Regions from separate parts of the Pseudomonas sp. NY15435 genome, predicted to be linked through region 1. Evidence: predicted binding sites of a transcription regulator. Region 1 holds the regulator's gene; the other holds the start of a gene.
The links. The regulator FliA, encoded in region 1, starts transcription of late flagellar genes. The targets are predictions, from matches to a motif close to CTAAAGTTTNNNNNNNNNNNGCCGNTAA.
Positions count from the first base shown of each region.

Region 2: the regulator FliA is predicted to act here: its motif matches at 2,616-2,643, upstream of ACNFH5_RS17945 (methyl-accepting chemotaxis protein).

Region 1 is NZ_JBLUQA010000003.1:182,377-192,416, forward strand. Features, by position in the region: gene ACNFH5_RS08085 (chemotaxis protein CheA) at 1-1,794, opposite strand, end outside; gene ACNFH5_RS08090 (protein phosphatase CheZ) at 1,827-2,609, opposite strand; gene ACNFH5_RS08095 (chemotaxis response regulator CheY) at 2,629-3,003, opposite strand; gene fliA (RNA polymerase sigma factor FliA) at 3,201-3,950, opposite strand; gene fleN (flagellar synthesis regulator FleN) at 3,947-4,774, opposite strand; gene flhF (flagellar biosynthesis protein FlhF) at 4,939-6,249, opposite strand; gene flhA (flagellar biosynthesis protein FlhA) at 6,261-8,384, opposite strand; gene ACNFH5_RS08120 (TPM domain-containing protein) at 8,526-9,806, opposite strand; gene ACNFH5_RS08125 (TPM domain-containing protein) at 9,852-10,040, opposite strand, start outside.
Region 2 is NZ_JBLUQA010000007.1:58,738-68,777, reverse strand. Features, by position in the region: gene cprA (cationic peptide resistance protein CprA) at 1-882, shown strand, start outside; gene ACNFH5_RS17945 (methyl-accepting chemotaxis protein) at 1,006-2,571, opposite strand; gene acnA (aconitate hydratase AcnA) at 2,777-5,509, opposite strand; gene rlmM (23S rRNA (cytidine(2498)-2'-O)-methyltransferase RlmM) at 5,870-6,937, shown strand; gene ACNFH5_RS17930 (MaoC family dehydratase) at 7,038-7,916, shown strand; gene ACNFH5_RS17925 (alpha/beta hydrolase) at 8,033-9,589, opposite strand; gene tusA (sulfurtransferase TusA) at 9,740-9,979, shown strand.

The DNA.
Region 1 (10,040 bases):
GATGACGATCTTCGAGCCCTGGCCCTTGGTCGAGTAGATGTTGATGATCCCGTTGAGCTGGGAAATCTTGGTCTTCACCACGTCCATGCCGACACCGCGGCCGGAGACGTCGGAAATCTCGGTCTTGGTCGAGAAGCCCGGGGCGAAGATCAGGTTGTAGCAATCGGATTCGGACAGGCGATCGGCCGCGTCCTTGTCCAGCAGGCCCTTCTCCACCGCCTTGGCGCGCAGCACGTCCGGGTCCATGCCTTTGCCGTCGTCGGAGATCGACAGCAGGATGTGGTCGCCTTCCTGCTCGGCGGACAGCACCACTTTGCCCGAACGCGACTTGCCGGCGGCCTCGCGCTCGTCAGGGCCTTCGATGCCATGGTCCACCGCGTTGCGCACCAGGTGCACCAGCGGGTCGGCGAGGGCCTCGACCAGGTTCTTGTCCAGGTCGGTCTCTTCGCCGATCAGCTCGAGGTTGATCTCTTTCTTCAGATTGCGCGCCAGATCGCGGACCTGGCGCGGGAAGCGGCCGAAGACCTTCTTGATCGGCTGCATGCGGGTCTTCATGACCGACGACTGCAGGTCGGCGGTGACCACATCGAGGTTGGAGACGGCTTTGGCCATCGCCTCGTCGCCGCTGTTCAGGCCCAGGCGCACCAGGCGGTTACGCACCAGCACCAGTTCGCCGACCATGTTCATGATCTCGTCCAGGCGCGCGGTGTCCACACGGACGGTGGTTTCCGCCTCGTTGGCCGGCTTGTCAGCGGCGGCAGCGGCAGGCTTGGCGGCAGCAGCGGGTTTGGCGGCAGCGGCCGGAGCTGGAGCCGGAGCGGCAGCGGGTTTGGGCGCAGGCGTTGCGGCAGCCGGCTTGGCAGCCGCGGCCGGTTCTTCTTTCGCACCGGTGAACTGGCCTTTGCCATGCAGTTCATCGAGCAGCTTCTCGAATTCGTCGTCGGTGATGTTGTCATCGCCGCTGGCGGCCGGAGCTTCCTCAGGCTTCGTCTGTGCGGCAGCCTCGACGGGAGCGCTGGCTTCTTCCTTCGCGCCAGTGAACTGGCCCTTGCCATGCAACTGGTCCAGCAGTGCTTCGAACTCGTCGTCGCTGATCTCGTCGCCGCCGGCCGGGGTCTCGACAGCGGGGGCCGGCGCCGGCTTGGCGGGCTCCTTGGCGCCAGCGCTGAACTGGCCCTTGCCGTGCAGTTGGTCGAGCAGCGCTTCGAACTCGTCATCGGTGATGTCGTCGCCACCCGCGCCTACCGGCGCGGCCGGCGCATCAGCGGTGGGCTCGAGGGCATCCATCAGTTGCTCGAACTCGGCATCGGTGATGTCGCCATAGGCGGCAGGAGCAGCAGGAGCTTCCTCTACAACCGGCTCAGCAGCCACCGAAGCGGCAACCGGCGCTTCGGCCGGAGCGGCGTTCGGATCAGCCAGTCGTGACAGCGCGGCGAGCAGCTCGGGAGTAGCCGGCGTCGGTTCCTCAGCGTCACGGACCTGCTGGAACATGACGTTGACGGTATCCAGCGCCTGCAGCATCACGTCCATCAGTTCGGCATCCACGCGGCGTTCGCCTTTGCGCAGCATGTCGAAGACGTTCTCGGCGATGTGGCAGCACTCGACCAGCGCGTTCAGCTGGAGGAAGCCCGCCCCACCCTTGACGGTGTGGAACCCACGGAAGATGGCATTGAGCAGGTCCATGTCTTCCGGACGGCTTTCCAGCTCGACCAGTTGTTCGGACAGTAGCTCGAGGATCTCGCCGGCCTCCACCAGGAAGTCCTGGAGGATTTCGTCATCGGCGTCGAAGCTCATTCGGGTGCTCCCTCTACAGCGTCAGCGGACGCTTAAAAACCAAGGCTGGACAACAGATCGTCGACATCGTCCTGACCGGACACGACGTCCTTTCTTGTATCGGCAGCAATCTGCGGACCTTCACCCTTGGACGATCTTTCTTTTTCCACCGCGTCGCGCATGCTCTCGTGGTCATGCTCGATGCCGGCGTAGCGATCGACCTGCCCTGCCATCCAGACCAGCTTCACCAGGTTCGATTCGACCTCGGTCACCAGCTTGGTGACGCGTTTGATCACTTGCCCGGTAAGGTCCTGGAAGTCCTGCGCCAGCAGGATGTCGTTCAGGTGCGCGGAGAGCTTGCGGCTGTCCTGGGCGCTGATGTAGAGGAACTGCTCGACACGCTTGGCGAGGTCGCGGAAGGCTTCGGGACCCAGCTCGCGGCGCATGAAGCGCGACCAGTCTTCCTGCAGTTCCTTGGCCTGGGTCTCGATGTGCATGACCACCGGGGTGCACTCTTCCACCAGGTCCATGGTGCGATTGGCCGCTTTCTCGGTCATCGTCACCACATAGGACAGGCGGTCAGTGGCGTCGGCGATCTGCGAGACTTCCTGGGCGCGGGGCGAGCTGGGGTCGATCTGGAAGTTGACGATGGCGTTGTGCAGCTCACGGGTGAGCTTGCCCACTTCCTGGTAAAGGCCGCGATCGCGCGCCTGGTTGAGCTCGGAGATCAGCTGCACGGCAGTCTGGACTTCGCCGCGTTCGAGGCAGTCGACCAATTCGCGCGCGTGTTTTTTCAGGGTCGACTCGAAGTCACCCGCGGATTCGTTGAAATCCATGACGCCCTCTTGGTCAGCCTCAGCTGCCGACCCGCTCGAAAATCTTCTCGATCTTTTCTTTCAGCACCTGAGCGGTGAAAGGCTTGACCACATAGCCGTTGACCCCGGCCTGGGCCGCTTCGATGATCTGGTCGCGCTTGGCTTCGGCGGTGACCATCAGCACCGGCAGGTGCTTCAGACGCTCGTCGGCGCGGACTGCACGGAGCAGGTCGATGCCGGTCATGCCGGGCATGTTCCAGTCGGTAACGAGGAAATCGAAGTTGCCGCTGTGCAGCATCGGCAGCGCAGTGGTGCCGTCGTCGGCCTCTGCGGTGTTGGTGAACCCCAGGTCCCGCAGGAGGTTCTTGATGATGCGCCTCATCGTGGAAAAGTCGTCCACGATGAGAATTTTCATGTTCTTGTCCAAACCTGCCTCCATCGATACCAAACGCGCCCTGGCGGGCGTGCCGTCAATTCATTGAGCGCCGTGCGCTCTTTGCTGTGGGCGCGTCAAAGGAACGTCACCCAAAAATTCGTAAGCCTATAACTTGCCTAAGGAAAATCCCTTCAGCACTGCCTCTCAGAAGCAGTCGACGCGAAACTACCCGATGCTCAGCGAGCGCGCCACTCCGCCAGACGCGAACGCAGGCGCGCGGCGCACTGGCTGTGCAACTGGCTGACGCGGGACTCGCTGACGCCCAGTACTTCGCCGATCTCCTTGAGGTTGAGTTCCTCGTCGTAGTACAGGGCCAGCACCAGTCGCTCACGCTCGGGCAGCTTGGTGATGGCGTCGGCCAGGGCCGCCTGGAAGCGCTCATCCTCCAGCCCGTGGGACGGCTCGTTGTCGTGGTGCGATGCGTCTTCGGCAAAGCCGCTACCCTGGTCGCCGTCCTGCAACATGTCATCGAAGCTATACAGACGGCTGCCCTGGGTGTCGCTGAGGATGCCGTAATAATCTTCGAGGCTCATATTGAGTTCGGCAGCAACCTCCTGATCTTTAGCGTCACGTCCGGTGCGCGCCTCGACGGCGCGGATGGCGTCACTGACCATGCGGGTGTTGCGGTGGACCGAACGCGGCGCCCAGTCGCCCTTGCGCACCTCATCGAGCATGGCGCCACGGATGCGGATGCCGGCGTAGGTTTCGAAGCTCGCGCCCTTGCCCTGATCGTATTTCTTCGCCGCCTCCAGCAGGCCGATCATGCCGGCCTGCATCAGGTCCTCCACCTGCACGCTGGCCGGCAGGCGGCCGAGCAGGTGGTAGGCGATGCGCTTCACCAGAGGGGCGTGTTTCTGGATCAGCAGTTCCTGGGAGTTGTGCGCCTGTGCCTTGCTGTACATACGCGCTCCGGAGGCCGCGGTCATACGGCCGAACCCGTGGGATGTTGCACCAGGCGCTCGACGAAGAACTCCAGGTGCCCTCGTGGGTTGGCCGGCAGCGGCCAGCTGTCGACCTTCTGCGCCACTGCACGGAAGGCCAGGGAAGCCTTGCTGCGCGGAAACGCCTCATACACCGAACGCTGCTTCTGCACGGCCTTGCGCACCGACTCGTCGTAGGGAATGGCGCCGACGTACTGCAGCGCCACGTCCAGGAAGCGGTCGGTGACCTTGGTCAGCTTGGCGAACAGATTGCGACCTTCCTGAGGGCTGTGGGCCATGTTCGCCAGCACGCGGAATCGGGTCATGCCGTAGTCGCGATTGAGCAGTTTAATCAAAGCGTAGGCATCGGTGATGGACGTGGGTTCATCACAAACGACCAGCAGCACTTCCTGGGCGGCACGGACGAAGCTCACCACCGAATCGCCGATGCCGGCAGCGGTATCCACCACCAGCACATCGATGTTGTCGCTGATATCACTGAAGGCCTGGATCAGGCCGGCGTGCTGCATCGGCGTGAGGTGCACCATGCTCTGGGTGCCCGAGGCCGCCGGGACGATGCGGATGCCGCCGGGCCCCTGGAGGATCACGTCGCGCAGGTCGCATTCGCCTTCGATCACGTCGGCCAGCGTCCGCTTGGGCGACAGGCCCAGCAGCACGTCAACGTTGGCCAGGCCCAGGTCGGCGTCCAGCAGCATGACGCGGCGGCCGAGATCGGCCAGCGCCAGCGACAGGTTCACTGACACGTTGGTCTTGCCTACGCCACCCTTGCCACCAGTGACCGCGATTACCTGAACGGGATGCATACCCATATCAATACCTTGTCTCGTCGTTCGACCGTCACGCTTCTGGCGTTTCGGCTAATCCGGTTGCAGTGCTCTACCGCCTCCGGCGCTCGCGGATCGTCTAACAGAGCATCCGCATCGCTTGGGCGGCCCAAGCGGCCACCCCACGCCCCACACGGGGCTCACAATCTTCAGCTGGCGCGACGCACCGGCTGTTGGTAAAGACCGGCGAACATGTCCGCCATGGCGTCTTCGCAGGGCTCTTCGGGCGACTGCAGGCTCACCGCACGACTCACCAACTGGTGCGCGCGTGCCACATGCAGGTCATCCGGGATCTTCGGCCCGTCAGCCAGATAGGCTACCGGGAGATGCTGGCTGATAGCCAGAGCCAGAGCTTCGCCGAGGCTTCCCGCTTCGTCCAGTTTGGTCAGGATGCACCCGGCCAGCCCACAGGAACGATAGTTCTGCCAGGCGGACTTGAGCACCTGACTCTGGCTGGTCGCGGCCAGCACGAGGTAATTCTTCACGTTCAGGCTCAGCGACGACAGCGCTTCGAGCTGCATGCGCAGCGCCGGATCGTTGGCCGGCAGGCCGGCGGTGTCGATCAGCACCAGGCGCTTGCGCGCCAGCGGCGCCATGGCCTGGATCAGCGACTGGCCCGGATCGACCAGGGTCACCGGCACATTGAGGATACGGCCGAGAGTCTTGATCTGCTCCTGGGCGCCGATGCGGAAGCTGTCCATGGACACCAGGGCAATGCTCTGCGCGCCATATTTCAGCACGTAGCGGGCAGCCAGCTTGGCCAGGGTGGTGGTCTTGCCCATGCCGGCCGGGCCGACCAGGGCGATCACGCCACCCTGCTCCAGCAGGTCGATTTCCGGGGTATTGATCGAGCGCGCCAGGTGCGCCAGCAGCATGCGCCAGGCCTGCTTCGGGTCGGCGATGGACGCCACGCGCTCCAGCAGGTTGCGCGACAGATCGGCCGGCAGCCCCATGCGTTGCAGGCGACGCCACAGGTTGGCTTGTTTCGGACGCTGGTTCTGCAACTGGTTCCAGGCAATCGAGCCCAGCTGCACTTCAATCAGTTCGCGCAGGCCGTTGAGCTCGAAGCGCATGGCTTCCAGCGCCTGCTGGCCGGCAGCGGCGGGCGCCGGGGCGACCGGAGCGTCCATGGCTTCGGCGAGGGTCTCGGCAGCGCTGCGACGCGGCGCCTGGGTGCCGTACATTTGACGGTCCTTGCGCACACCATCGCTTGCGCGGGCCGGGGCCGACAGGTCCGCCTTGGCCTGGGCGATCTTCGCCTGGGTCTTGCGCAGTTCGGCTTCCAGCGCCGGGTTCGGCTTGCTGGCAGCCACCGGGGCCTGGTAATCCAGCGCCGCGGTCAGCTCCACGCCGCCGGCGACACGGCGATTGCCGATGATCGAGGCATCCGGGCCCAGTTCGTCACGGACCAGTTTCATGGCCTGACGCATATCAGCGGCGAAGAAGCGTTTTACCTGCATGGTCTTGGACCTCAATTCTGCCCAACGGTGGCAACAATCGTGACTTGTTTGTTGTCCGGGATTTCCTGGTAGGCCAGCACGTTCATGGTGGGAACTGCCATCCGGGCGAATCGCGACATCATCGCGCGGATGGGACCTGCCACCAGCAGAATCGCCGGCTTGCCAAGCATCTCCTGACGCTGCGCCGCTTCAACCATCGAGCGCTGCAGCTTTTCGGCCATTCCGGGTTCCAGCAACATGCCGTCTTCGGAGCCCTGTCCGGCCTTCTGAAGACTGTTGAGCAATATCTGTTCCAACCTGGGTTCCAGAGTGATCACAGGCAGCTCCGGCTCTAGTCCCACAATGGTTTGCACGATTGCGCGGGACAGCGCGACGCGAACCGCCGCCACCATCGCGGCGGGATCTTGACTCTTCGCTGCCACGTTGGCGATGGCTTCGGCGATGGTACGAATGTCGCGTACCGGCACCTGTTCCTGCAGCAGTGCCTGAAGCACCTTGAGCAGGGTCGAGAGGGAAATCAGCCCCGGCACCAGCTCTTCGGCGAGCTTGGGCGAGGTCTTGGCCAGCAGCTGCATCAGTTGCTGGACTTCCTCGTGGCCGAGCAACTCGTGGGCATGCTTGTGCAGCACCTGGTTCAGGTGGGTGGCAACCACGGTACTGGCATCCACCACGGTGTAGCCCAGGGACTGCGCCTGGTCGCGCTGCGAAGCCTCGATCCACACCGCTTCCAGGCCGAAGGCCGGGTCCTTGCCAGCGATGCCATTGAGGGTGCCGAACACCTGGCCGGGGTTGATCGCCAGGTCGCGGTCCGGATAGATCTCGGCTTCCGCCACACTGACGCCCATGAGCGTCAAACGGTAGGCGTTGGGCAGCAGGTCGAGGTTGTCGCGGATATGCACTGACGGCATCAGGAAGCCCAGGTCCTGGGACAGCTTCTTGCGCACGCCCTTGATCCGCGCCAGCAGTTGGCCGCCCTGGTTGCGGTCCACCAGCGGAATAAGGCGGTAGCCCACCTCCAGACCGACCATGTCCACCGGGGTCACGTCGTCCCAGCCCAGCTCCTTGGTCTGCTCGGCACGCTGCGCCGGCAGCAGTTCCTGCTGGGTCTGGGCTTCCTGCTCGGCCTTCTGGCTGGCCTGGCGCTGGCGGTGCCAGATCAGGTAGGCGCCAGCGGCAGCCAAGCCGCCCAAGCCGACAAAGGACACGTGCGGCATACCCGGGACCAGGCCCATGGCGATCAGGATGGCGGCGGAGATCGCTAGCGCCTTGGGCGAGGCGAACATCTGGCGGTTGACCTGCTGGCCCATGTCCTCGGAGCTGGAGACGCGGGTCACCATGATCGCGGCGGCGGTGGACAGCAGCAGCGACGGCAGCTGCGCCACCAGACCGTCACCGATGGTCAGCAGGGCGTAGACCTTGCCGGCGTCGCCGAAGCTCATCGAGTGCTGGATCATGCCGATGGCCACGCCACCGATGAGGTTGATGAAGAGAATCAGCAGGCCGGCGACGGCGTCACCGCGGACGAACTTGCTGGCACCGTCCATGGAACCATAGAAGTCGGCTTCCTGGGCCACTTCGGCGCGACGCTTCTTGGCTTCCGCCTGCTCGATCAGGCCGGCGTTGAGGTCGGCATCGATGGCCATCTGCTTGCCGGGCATGGCGTCGAGGGTGAAACGCGCGCTCACCTCGGAGATACGCCCGGCACCCTTGGTGACCACCACGAAGTTGATGATCATGAGGATCGCGAAGACCACGATACCGACGACGTAGTTGCCGCCGATCACCACCTCACCGAAGGCCTGGATCACCTTGCCCGCGGCGGCGTGGCCGTCATGGCCGTGCAGCAGCACGACGCGGGTGGACGCGACGTTCAGCGCCAGGCGCAACAGGGTGGCGACCAGCAGGATGGTCGGGAATACGGCGAAATCCAGCGGGCGCAGGGCATACACGCTGACCAGCAGGACGACGATGGACAGCGCGATGTTGAAGGTGAACAGCACATCCAGCAGGAACGGCGGGATGGGCAGGGTCATCATCGCCAGCATCGCCAGCAGCAGCAGCGGCACGCCGAGGTTGCCCCGGCTGAGCCCTACCAGATTGCTGCGAACAGTGCCGATCAGTTGCGTACGATCCACCCGTGATTCCCCTGCGCGTTGGCGGCCGAGGTGGCCGCCGGATCAAACTTTTGACGCCCAACCGGGCATCCGCACAGGGTTTTGCAGGAAGCGTTCCAACTTTCTCGAAGGGCTGGAAATAGCTGATTCAGAGCGGCCGGATCACCAACTTCCTGAAGCGCCGCCACCGCCGCTGGAACCACCACCGCCGGAATAGCTGCTGCCCCCACCGGAGGACGATCCTCCCCCCGAAGACCCCGACCCTGACCTCGAACTGCCGCCAGTCATGAAGGCGACCAGGAAGGGGAAATACAGCATGGGAATCAGCACCAGAGAGTCGGGAAACACCCAGGGCCGCTGCAGGACGCCTACCGTATGGATGACGAATCCGGCGATCACCATGGCAAACGCCAGGCGGACGGCGAACTCTACGCGACTGCGCTTCCAGGCACCGAAGGCGAGGAAGAACGGCAGGCACAGAAACACCAATCCGATACCCGCGGCAAAGGGCAACGCCAGGCCAAAGAGCGGCACGTCGCTACCGAACTGCGCCGCGCCTAGCGCAATAGCAGTCAGGTAAAGGACGATACCGCCCACTATCATCGCCGCCTTGCCCGATGACGCCGCCAAGGCGCCGACGCCCCCACCCATCAGCAGGCAGAACGACAAGGCGAACAGCATCGCCGGAGCGCTCTGCAGGCCACAACCGAGCGCCAGCACCATGGCCACGCCCACAGCGCCCGGGATGACTATCTTCACGCCAAGCCAGCGGCGGCGCAGTGCAGCTCCCGCCAATGCGCCGACACCCAGGCCGATCAACAGCGCCCAGCCCTCAGTCGTCAGATGGAAGTCGCGACTTTCTTCCGGGAGAGTTTCGCCGTCGATCAGGCGCTCCAGCACTCCCACCGCCTTCTCGATACCGCCGGCGAAATCGCCATTGCGGAACGCCGGAACCATCTCTTCCCGGATGATGCGCCCGGCGACCACGTCGGGAATCGCCCCTTCCAGGCCGTAGCCGACCTCGATGCGCATGGTCCGATCATCCTTGGCCACCAGCACCAGCACACCGTCGTCCACGCCCCGGCGCCCCAGGCGCCATTGCTCGAAGACACGGGTGGCGTACTGCTCGATGCTGTCCTCGCCGGTGCTGGGCAGCATCAGAATGGCGATCTGTGACCCCTTGCGCTGCTGCAGCGCCATCAGCCGCTGTGTCATCGCAGCGATCCAGTCGTCATCGAGGGTGCCGGTGAGGTCGGTGACGGGGCTTTGCAGCTCAGGCACCTTGATGGCGAGGGGAAGCTCATCTCCAGCTTCCGCTTTGCCGGGCGCGGCAACGAGCTCGTCCTGCGCGGGACGGGCGACGTCGGTCGGCACCTGTGCCTGGGCGCCAGCCGTACCGAGCAGGATGGAGAGCAACAGAGCACAGCGAATCCAGATGTTCATACCTTCATTCCTTGAAAATCGCCGCAGGGAGCGCGAATCACACCCTCACCAACTGCCGGACGCGCCCCCGCCACCGCTGGAACCGCCGCCGGAACTGCCACTGGAGGAGCCGCCGGACGAACCGCCGCCCGAGCCGGAGCGACCTCCAGCGCCACCCCGCCCGGTGCCGAACACCCATATCCCCGGCAGCCCCATGAAGGGCAGCACCACCAGCCAGTTCAGCGGAGCCGATGG
Region 2 (10,040 bases), on a different contig from region 1:
TGGATGCAGGGCGAGCGTGCCCGCCTGATGCGCGTGGAGCAGGTGATCAACTGCGCTGCCGTCGCTTCCTTCTCGAAGAACCCGAGCATCTGGCCGGTAAACGTCGAAGGCACCTTCGCCTTCGCCAAGCTGCTCAGCCAGTCGCGCAACCTCAAGCGCTTCCTGCACGTGGGCACCGCGATGTGCTGCGGTCCGCAGCGCGAGTCACCGGTGCGCGAGTCCTGGGACTTCCCGGACAGCGACGAGCAACTGGTGGACTACACCGCCTCCAAGGCCGAAATCGAACGGCGGATGCGCGAAGAGTTGCCTGGCCTGCCACTGGTGGTGGCGCGCCCCTCCATCGTGGTCGGGCATCGCGAGCTGGGTTGCCGAGCCTCGAGGAGCATCTTCTGGGTGTTTCGCATGGGCTTTGCCCTGGAGAGTTTCACCTGTGGCCTGGACGAGCAGATCGACGTGATTCCGGTCGACTACTGCGCTGAAGCGCTGGTCGCTCTGGCGCTCAAGCCGACGCTGAACCACAGCCTCTATCACATCTCCGCTGGCCACGGTTCGGCATGCACCTTCGGCGAAATCGACCAGGCTTATGCCGACGCCCGTGGCGAAGCGCCGGTGGGCCAGCGTTATAGAAAGGTCAGTTCGGAGGATTTGCGCGAGCTGGCCGGCAGTTTCGAAAGCCGCATCGGCAAGGCCAACCCGCGCCTGGTGCTGCGTGCACTGCGCCTGTACAGCGGCTTTGCTGACCTCAACTACCTGTTCGACAACCAGCGCCTGCTGGACGAAGGCATTGCCGCACCGCCGCGCTTCACCGATTACGTGGACGTGTGTGTGCAGTCCTCGCGGGATGTGAGCATCCCGGCGCAAATGCAGTGGGATTTCAAGTAGCCGGCTGAGTGCTGCGGGTGGGTATGCGCTGTAGGAGCGAGCTTGCTCGCGAACAGCTCCGCGACGGGACCGGGTTCGCGAGCAAGTTCGCTCCTACAGTTGCCGCCGCGGGCGGCAATGGCCTCAGCGGTTGAACCGCTCCACCAGCGAATACTGGCGGTGCGCAGTCTGCGTCAGCTCCTCGCTGAGCAGGGCAGTGCGCTGCGCTTCGCCGGAGGTCTGGTCGGCGAGGTTGGCGATGGTGCTGATGTTGCGGTTGATCTCTTCGGCCACGGCGCTTTGTTCCTCCGCGGCGGCGGCGATCTGCGTGGTCATCTCGGTGATATTGGCCACCGCGTCACTGATACCGACCAGCGCGCTGTCCGCCTGCAGCACACGCTCCACGCCTTCGTCGGCCTGGCGGCGGCCGGAGTCCATGGCGCGCACCGCTTCGGTGGCGGTGTTCTGCAGATTGGCGATGAGTTGGTGGATCTGTCCGGTCGACTCGGCAGTGCGCTGAGCCAGCGAACGAACCTCGTCGGCGACCACGGCGAAGCCGCGACCCATTTCGCCAGCACGCGCGGCTTCGATAGCGGCATTGAGGGCCAGCAGGTTGGTCTGGTCGGCGATGCCCTTGATCACATCCACCACGCCGCCGATCTGCTCGCTGTCGCGTGCCAGTTGGCTGACCGCTTCACCGGTTTCGCCCACGGAGTTGGAAAGGCGCTGCATGGCCTCGCGGGTTTCGGCAGCGATCTGCCGGCCTTCGGTGGTCAGGTCGTTTGCCTGGCGAGTGGCATCGGCGGTGCGCTGCACGTTATCGGCCACTTCCTGGGTGGTGGCGGCCATCTGGTTGACGGCGGTCGCCACCTGCTCGGTTTCCTGGCGCTGTCGGTCCAGCCCGGCGGAGCTGTGGTGGGCCAGGGAGTCGGCTTCGCGGGCCTGCTCGGTGAGGGTTTCGGCGGTGTCCTGCAGACGGGTCAGACAGGTCTTCAGCCGGGCTTCCTGGCTCAGGATGGACATTTCCAGACGCGCCTGGGCACCACGGCTGTCGGTATACATCTGCGCGATCAGCGGGTCCGAGGTGGTCTGCTCGGCCAGGCGCAGCAGGCGCTTGAGGCCGCGCTGCTGCCAGCCGAGGCCGGCGAGCCCCAGCGGGATCGAGAGCAGGGCGGCCAGCAGGAAGCCCCAGTGGGAGTTCAGCCAGACGCCGATGAGGAAGCCGATCTGACCGATCAGGATGAACGGTAGCCAGTCCAGCAGTAACGGCAGCCAGCGGTCGCGAGCAGGGATTGCCGACTTGCCGGCATTGATCCGCGCGTACAGCGCTTCGGCGCGGCGTACCTGTTCGGCGCTGGGTTTCACCCGCACCGATTCGTAGCCGACGATCTCGTTGCGCTCGTAGATAGGCGTGACGTAGGCGCTGACCCAGTAGTGGTCGCCGTTCTTGCACCGGTTCTTGACGATGCCCATCCATGGCCGACCTTTCTTCAGAGTCGCCCACATGTGTGCGAATACGGCGGGTGGCACGTCCGGATGGCGCACCAGGTTGTGCGCCGCGCCGACCAGTTCCTCGCGGGAAAAACCGCTGATGGTGGTGAAGGCCTCGTTGGCGTAACTGATCACGCCGCGGGCGTCGGTGGTGGAAATCAGCCGCTGTTCGGCGGGGAAGGTGCGTTCACGCTGGGTGATCGGCTGGTTGTTGCGCATCAGGCTGGGATCTCGGAAAAGGCGAAATGGTACGTCTGTCCAGCTTATCGGCCGCCGGATCGAAAATTTGATGGCAATCACAGAAATAATGACAAAAGGGTGACGCCGGTAGGCTGACGATGGCCCATAGCCATGGGTCACTCGAAGTGCTTCGAAAGTGGAAGGCGGCGGCCCGTTGCAGGCCGCCGCGTTCATTCCAGCCGAGCTAGATCAGGCTGCGCAGCACGTAGTGCAGGATGCCGCCGGCCTTGAAGTATTCGACTTCGTTCTGGGTGTCGATACGGCAGAGCACCTCGAAGCTGTCCTGGCTGCCGTCCTCGCGCTTCACCGTGACCTTGAGGTTCATGTGCGGCTTCAGTTGGCCTGACAGACCGCTGATGCTCAGCACCTCCTTGCCGGTCAGTTTCAGCGCCTTGCGGTCCTGGCCGTCCTTGAACTGCAACGGCAGTACGCCCATGCCTACCAGGTTGGAGCGGTGGATACGCTCGAAGCTTTCGGCGATCACCGCTTTTACGCCCAGCAGGTTGGTGCCCTTGGCCGCCCAGTCGCGGGATGAACCGGTGCCATACTCCTTGCCGGCGACGATAACCAGCGGGGTGCCGTCCTTCTGGTAGCGCATGGCGGCGTCGTAGATAGCCAGCTTGTCGCCAGTGGGGACGTAGAGCGTGTTGCCGCCTTCCTCGCCACCGAGCATTTCGTTCTTGATACGGATATTGGCGAAGGTGCCGCGCATCATCACCTCATGGTTCCCACGGCGCGAGCCGTAGGAGTTGAAATCGGCGTAGGCCACGCCGTGTTCACTGAGGTAGCGCCCGGCCGGGCTGTCCTTCTTGATATTGCCGGCAGGGGAGATGTGGTCGGTGGTCACCGAATCGCCCAGCACCGCGAGAATACTGGCACCCTGGATATCCTCGACCTTCGGCGGCGCCTCGGCGATGTGTTCGAAGAACGGCGGATGCTGGATGTAGGTGGAGTCGCCCTGCCAAGTGTAGGTCTTGGCATCCGGCACCTGGATCGCGCGCCATTTCTCGTCGCCCTGGAAGACTTCGGCGTACTCCTTGTGGAACATCGCCGTGTCGACTTTCTGCACGGCGTCAGCGATTTCCTGCTGGGTCGGCCAGATATCCTTCAGATAGACCGGTTGCCCGTCCTTGCCGGTACCCAGCGGGTCCTTGGTCAGATCGGTACGCACGGTGCCGGCCAAGGCGTAGGCCACCACCAGCGGAGGCGAGGCCAACCAGTTGGTTTTCACCAGCGGGTGCACACGGCCCTCGAAGTTGCGGTTGCCCGAGAGCACCGAGGCGACGGTCAGATCTGCCTGCTGCACGGCCTTCTCAATGGGGTCGAGTAGCGGGCCGGAGTTACCGATGCAGGTGGTGCAGCCGTAGCCCACCAGGTCGAAGCCCAGCTCATCCAGATAGCGGGTCAGGCCGGCGGCGCGGAAGTAATCCGTCACGACCTTGGAGCCGGGAGCCAATGAGCTCTTCACCCAGGGCTTGCGCTGCAGGCCCTTCTCCAGCGCCTTCTTCGCCAGGAGGCCGGCGGCCATCATCACGCTGGGGTTGGAGGTGTTGGTGCAGGAGGTGATGGCGGCGATCACCACGGCGCCGTTCTTCAGCCGATAGGTGTGGCCGTCGTGCTGGTAGTCGGCCTCGCCGGTCTGGGCTGCTGCGCCCACGGCAGCGCCACCGCCCCCCTCGCTGAGCAGGCGGCCCTCCTCGGTGGAGGCGGGCTTGATCTGCAGGCCGAGGAAGTCATCGAAGGCCTGGCTGACTTGGCCGAGGGCGACACGGTCCTGCGGGCGCTTGGGCCCGGCGAGGCTGGCCTCGACGTCGCCCATGTCCAGTTGCAGGGAGTCGGTAAACACCGGCTCGTGGCCTTTTTCGCGCCACAGGCCCTGGGCCTTGCTGTAGGCCTCCACCAGCTTGACGGCGTCCTCTGGGCGGCCAGACAGGCGCAGGTAGCCCAGGGTGATGTCGTCTACCGGGAAGAAGCCGCAGGTGGCGCCGTATTCCGGGGCCATGTTGGCGATGGTGGCGCGGTCGGCCAGAGGCAGATCGGCGAGCCCATCGCCATAGAACTCGACGAATTTTCCGACGACGCCTTTCTTGCGCAGCATCTGGGTGACGGTCAACACCAGGTCGGTGGCGGTGATGCCTTCCTTCAGCTTGCCGGTGAGCTTGAAGCCGATCACCTCGGGAATCAGCATCGATACCGGCTGGCCGAGCATGGCCGCTTCCGCCTCGATGCCGCCCACGCCCCAGCCGAGCACGCCAAGGCCGTTGATCATGGTGGTGTGTGAGTCGGTGCCGACCAGGGTGTCGGGGAAGGCGTAGGTGCGGCCGTCCTCGTCCTTGGTCCAGACGGTGCGCCCCAGGTATTCCAGGTTGACCTGGTGGCAGATGCCGGTGCCCGGCGGCACCACGCGGAAGTTGTCGAAGGCGTTCTGACCCCAGCGCAGGAACGCGTAGCGCTCGCCGTTGCGCTCCATCTCGATCTCGACGTTCTGCGCGAAGGCTGACTGGCTGGCGAACTTGTCGACCATCACCGAGTGGTCGATGACCAGGTCGACCGGGGACAGCGGGTTGATCTTCTGCGGGTCGCCGCCGGCCTTGGCCATGGCGTCGCGCATGGCGGCCAGGTCGACCACCGCCGGTACGCCGGTGAAGTCCTGCATCAGCACGCGGGCGGGGCGGTACTGGATCTCGCGCTCGGAGCTGCGGGTCTTCAGCCAGTTGGCCAGGGCTTTGAGATCGTCGCCGGTGACGGTGTTGTCGTCCTCCCAGCGCAACAGGTTTTCCAGCAGGACTTTCAGGGACATGGGCAGCTTGCCCAGGTCTCCGAGACTCTTCGCCGCTTCAGGCAGGCTGTAGTAGTGATAGGTCTTGCCGGCGACCTCCAGGGTGCGCAGGCTGTTCAGGCTATCCACTGCGGGCATGACATTCTCCTCAGGCTTGGATTCTGCTCGTGATCGGCAGCGCGGCCGATTCGGCGGTGCACTGGCGATACTTGGCGAAGGAGGGCGCTAACGTCCTGATCCATCGCAGGTCTGATCCATTTGGACGGGCCGCGATCGGTGATCATCTTCGCCAGGCAGGGCAATCATCGGGCAGTCTTCTGGCGGGCTGGGCCAGACCACTCAAGCTAGACCGCCTGAAGGGGTATTGCCATCTGTTCTGGACCGTTTGTCCTGCGAGTGGGTTCAGATCAAATGACTCCGGCCATGGGATGATTCCTGCGAATCTGCATGAAACCTTCGCGGGCAGCCTCTATAGTGCGCGGCCAAGGAGACACCCCGATGAATACCCTCTTACTGCACTGCCGCCCGGGCTTCGAGAATGAGGTCTGTGCCGAGCTGTCCGAGCACGCCGCGCGCCTGGACATTCCCGGTTACGCGCGGGCCAAGCCAGCCACTGCCTACGCCGAATTCATCAGCATGGACGCCGACGGCGCCGACCGGCTGATGCGCCATCTGCGTTTCTCCGAGCTGATCTTCCCGCGCCAGTGGGCACGCGGGGCCGGTTTTACCGCGCTGCCGGAGCAGGACCGCATCGGTGCGATCCTCGAGGCCCTGGCCGGCTTTCCGCAGTGCGGCAGCCTCTGGCTGGAGGTGTTCGATACCAACGATGGCAAGGAACTCTCGACCTTCTGCCGCAAGTTCGAGAAGCCCCTGCGCGCCGCCCTGGTGAAGGCCGGCAAGCTGGTGGAAGACCCGAGCCTGCCGCGCCTGCTGCTGACCTTCCGTTCCGGCCGCGAGGCTTTCATCGGCCTGGCCGAGGCGCGCAACTGCGCCATGTGGCCCATGGGCATCCCGCGCCTGAAGTTCCCCCGCGAGGCGCCGAGCCGCTCGACGCTGAAGCTGGAAGAGGCCTGGCACCACTTCATTCCCCGCGCTGACTGGGACCGCCGCCTGGCGCCGGATATGCTCGCCGTGGACCTGGGCGCATCCCCCGGTGGTTGGACCTGGCAACTGGTGAACCGCGAGATGCGCGTGGTCGCTGTGGACAACGGGCCGATGGCGGAGAACCTGATGTACTCCGGGCTGGTCGAGCACCAGCGCGTTGACGGCTACGCCTTCCGCCCGCGCCAACGCATGGACTGGATGGTTTGCGATATCGTCGAAAAGCCCGCTCGCACCGGCGCGATGATCGAAACCTGGATCGGCGAGGGGCTGTGCCGCGAGGCCATCGTCAACCTCAAGCTGCCGATGAAGCAGCGTTACACCGAGGTGCGGCGCATCCTCGACCGCCTGGAAGAGTCCTTCCGCGAGCGCGGGCTGAAGGTGCAGATCGGCTGCAAGCAGCTGTACCACGACCGCGAGGAAGTGACCTGCCACCTGCGCCGGATCGAGAAGGGCGAGCGCTGACGACTCGGAAAGGTCCCGCAGCGCCACCCGACCTTCGGTGACTTGCCGCGCCGCCCGGCATTGCCCATGCTGTGCGGCGCGAGATCTTCCGGAGACCTTCGTGAAGCGAAAGTTGCCCTCCCTGCTGGGCAGTTACAGCCGCATGTTGCTGCCACGCCGCGGCCTCGGCCGCGATGAGCGCGTGCCTTACCTGGCGATGGATAGCCGCACCCTGAAATTCGACCTTCGCCACTTGCGCGCCTACCGCGAGCACTTCGGGCTCGACCCGGCGCTGGGCGTTCCGCTGCTCTATCCGCAGGTGATCAGCCTGCCGCTGCACCTGCGCCTGCTCAGCCGCTCGCGCATGCCGCTGTCGGTCGTGGGGCTGATTCACCTGCGCAGCCATATCCAGCGCTATCGCATGCTCGACGAGAACGAGCCGCTGCAGTTCGACTGCCGCATTCTCACCAGCCGCCGCAATGAGCTGGGCCTGGAGGTGGATGTCGTCACCGAGGCCTGGCATCACGACATGCTCTACTGGCAGTCGATCACCACTTACCTGCGCCGGGGCGACTTCCTCGAGAGCGGGAGCGAGCCCGATCCTCTGCCCGAACGTGCCCAATGGCACACCCTGGAAGCGCCGGTGCATTCCGGCGTGCAGTGGCGCGTGCCGAAGATTGTCGGCTGGCGCTACGCCGGGCTGAGCGGCGACTTCAATCCGCTGCACCTGTCGCGCCTGATGGCCTCGCACTATGGCTTCGGCAAGCCATTTGCCCACGGCATGTGGGGGCTGGCGCGCAGCCTGACCGGCCGTCGCTTGGCCGAGAATGTGCGCCTGGATGCGCACTTCAAGGCGCCGCTGCCGCTGGGCAGCCAGGTGAAGCAGAGCTACCGGCGGCTGGGCAAGAAGGAGCAGTGGGCGCTGCTGCCTGCTGAGGGCGATGGTCAGCCGATGCTGCTGGCGCAACTCGATGAGGCGCCGGACGGGCCGTTGCGTTAGTCGTTTCGCTGGGAAGCATGGGGCGGTCCTGTTCGCGAGCAAGCTCGCTCCTACGAAAAGCGCTCTGATGCAAACCTGTAGGAGCGAGCTTGCTCGCGAACCGCACGGCAGAGCGGTTACGGGTGCACGGCAACGCGGGGCTGCAGCGGGAGCAGGCTGGGCAGTTGCACCTCGCCCTGCAGCTCTACCGGCGCTATCCGCCAGGAACTGTTGAACAGGTACTGGTCGCTGAAGCCGCTGAGCAGCAATCCAATCTCATCTCCCGGCGCGAGGCTGGCGCTGACGGCGTTCAGGCGTGTGCTGCCCTGGTTCGCCAAGGGTTTTACCTGTTCGTCCAGACGACGCGTGCGGCCATTGGCGCTGCGGATCGCCAGGGCGGCGAACACCTGCGCCTCGGGGCGCTCCGTCAGTGGTTCGGTGAGACGGACTACGGCGCTGCCGAGCAGAGCGCTGTGTTCGCTGACGCGCTGCAGAGGAATGAACCGTGACGGCTGCACAAGGCCACTCACTGCCGGCCGGATGGTCGTAGCCGGCAGTGCCACGCTGGGGCCGGGCGGTGGCAGGTCGTCCAGCGCCAGGCCCTGCTCGAGATCAAGGCTGATGCACAGGTCCGGCACGCTGTCGGCGGCGCCGGGGCGCTTGCGTAGCTTTTCCTCGTACCAGGCGACGATGCCGGTATAGAGATTGATCGCCCGAGAACCGCAATGGATCAGCGGCTCGTTGTTGAACGGCGGCAGCCCGCTCCAGGCTTGCATGGGCGGCGGCAGGATGTGCCCCCCCTGCATGCCCAGCAGGCGCACGTCGGCCGGAGCCTGCTTCAGGCACTGGCGAATCTGCAAGCCCTGGTCCAGCGGGAACAGGGTGTCGCGCAGACCCTGGATCAGCAGGGCGTCGGCGTGGGGCAGACGGCCCTCCGCGCAATAGCTGGCAAGGCTGTTGGCGTGCAGCTCGGCCTGCACCGGCGCAGCCATGCGCCCGCCGCTGGTGTGCAGGTAGTCGGCCTGGACGAACTTGCCCAGGTCATAGCCGGTGGCCAGCCCCAGGCTCACCAGCACGCCGCCCCAGCCGATCTTCAGCTGGCCGTCCGGTGCCAGGGCATCGGCCAGGTCGTACCAGGTGGCGATGGGAACGATGGCGTCGATGCGCGGGTCTTGGGCCGAGGCCAGCAGCTGCACGGCGCCGCCGTAGCTTTCGCCGAGCATGCCGACGCGCGGATCGTTCGCGCCATCCATCGTCACGCGCGGCAGGTGGGCGGCGGCCCAGTCGATCACGGCGCTGGCATCCTGCACTTCGAACTGCGGGTTCATCATCTCGATGCGCCCGTCGCTGCCACCCCAGCCGCGCTGGTCGTAGCTGACCACCCAGAAGCCGGCCTTCCAGGCGCGCAGTGCGGCGCGCCCGGACATCATGTTCTTGCCGTAGTAGCCGTCCGGCCCGGTTACCCGCCATCCGCCCCAGCCGTGGGTGTGGACGATCACCGGCGCGGTGACGCCGGCCTTCAGCGCGGGCTGGAATACGGTGGCGGAGAGCCGGGTGCCGTCGCGGGCGGTGATAACCGCTTCGAACCAGGTGGCGGGCAGGTCCTTGCCCTGGCTGGCGCTGAAGTCGGGAAGCTGGTCGCGGGCGGCACAGCCGGCGAGCAGGGCAAGGCACAGGCAGAGGAGGGCGCGCATCGTCAGTCCCTGGAGGAGGCGGATGCGCCAGCATGCCCGGCGCCCGTAGCGCCTACCCCCAACCAAGGTTGGGTGACCCGGACGGACGCGGGGTGACCGCACGGTGCCCTTTGCGCGACAATGCGCCATTGGTTTTTCTGGAGTGACGTGATGTCCCAGCCTGTCGATGCCATTCTCGACGCCACCGGCCTGAATTGCCCCGAGCCGGTCATGATGCTGCACAACAAGGTGCGCGACCTGCCCGCCGGCGGCCTGCTCAAGGTCATCGCCACCGACCCCTCCACCCGCCGCGACATCCCCAAGTTCTGCGTCTTCCTCGGCCACGAACTGGTGGAACAGCAGGAAGAGGCGGGGACCTACCTGTACTGGATTCGCAAGAAGGCGGAGTGATCTTTGCGTTGAGATCCCAATGTGCGTAGGAGCGGACTCTCAGCCTCGGAGTCACTGGCGA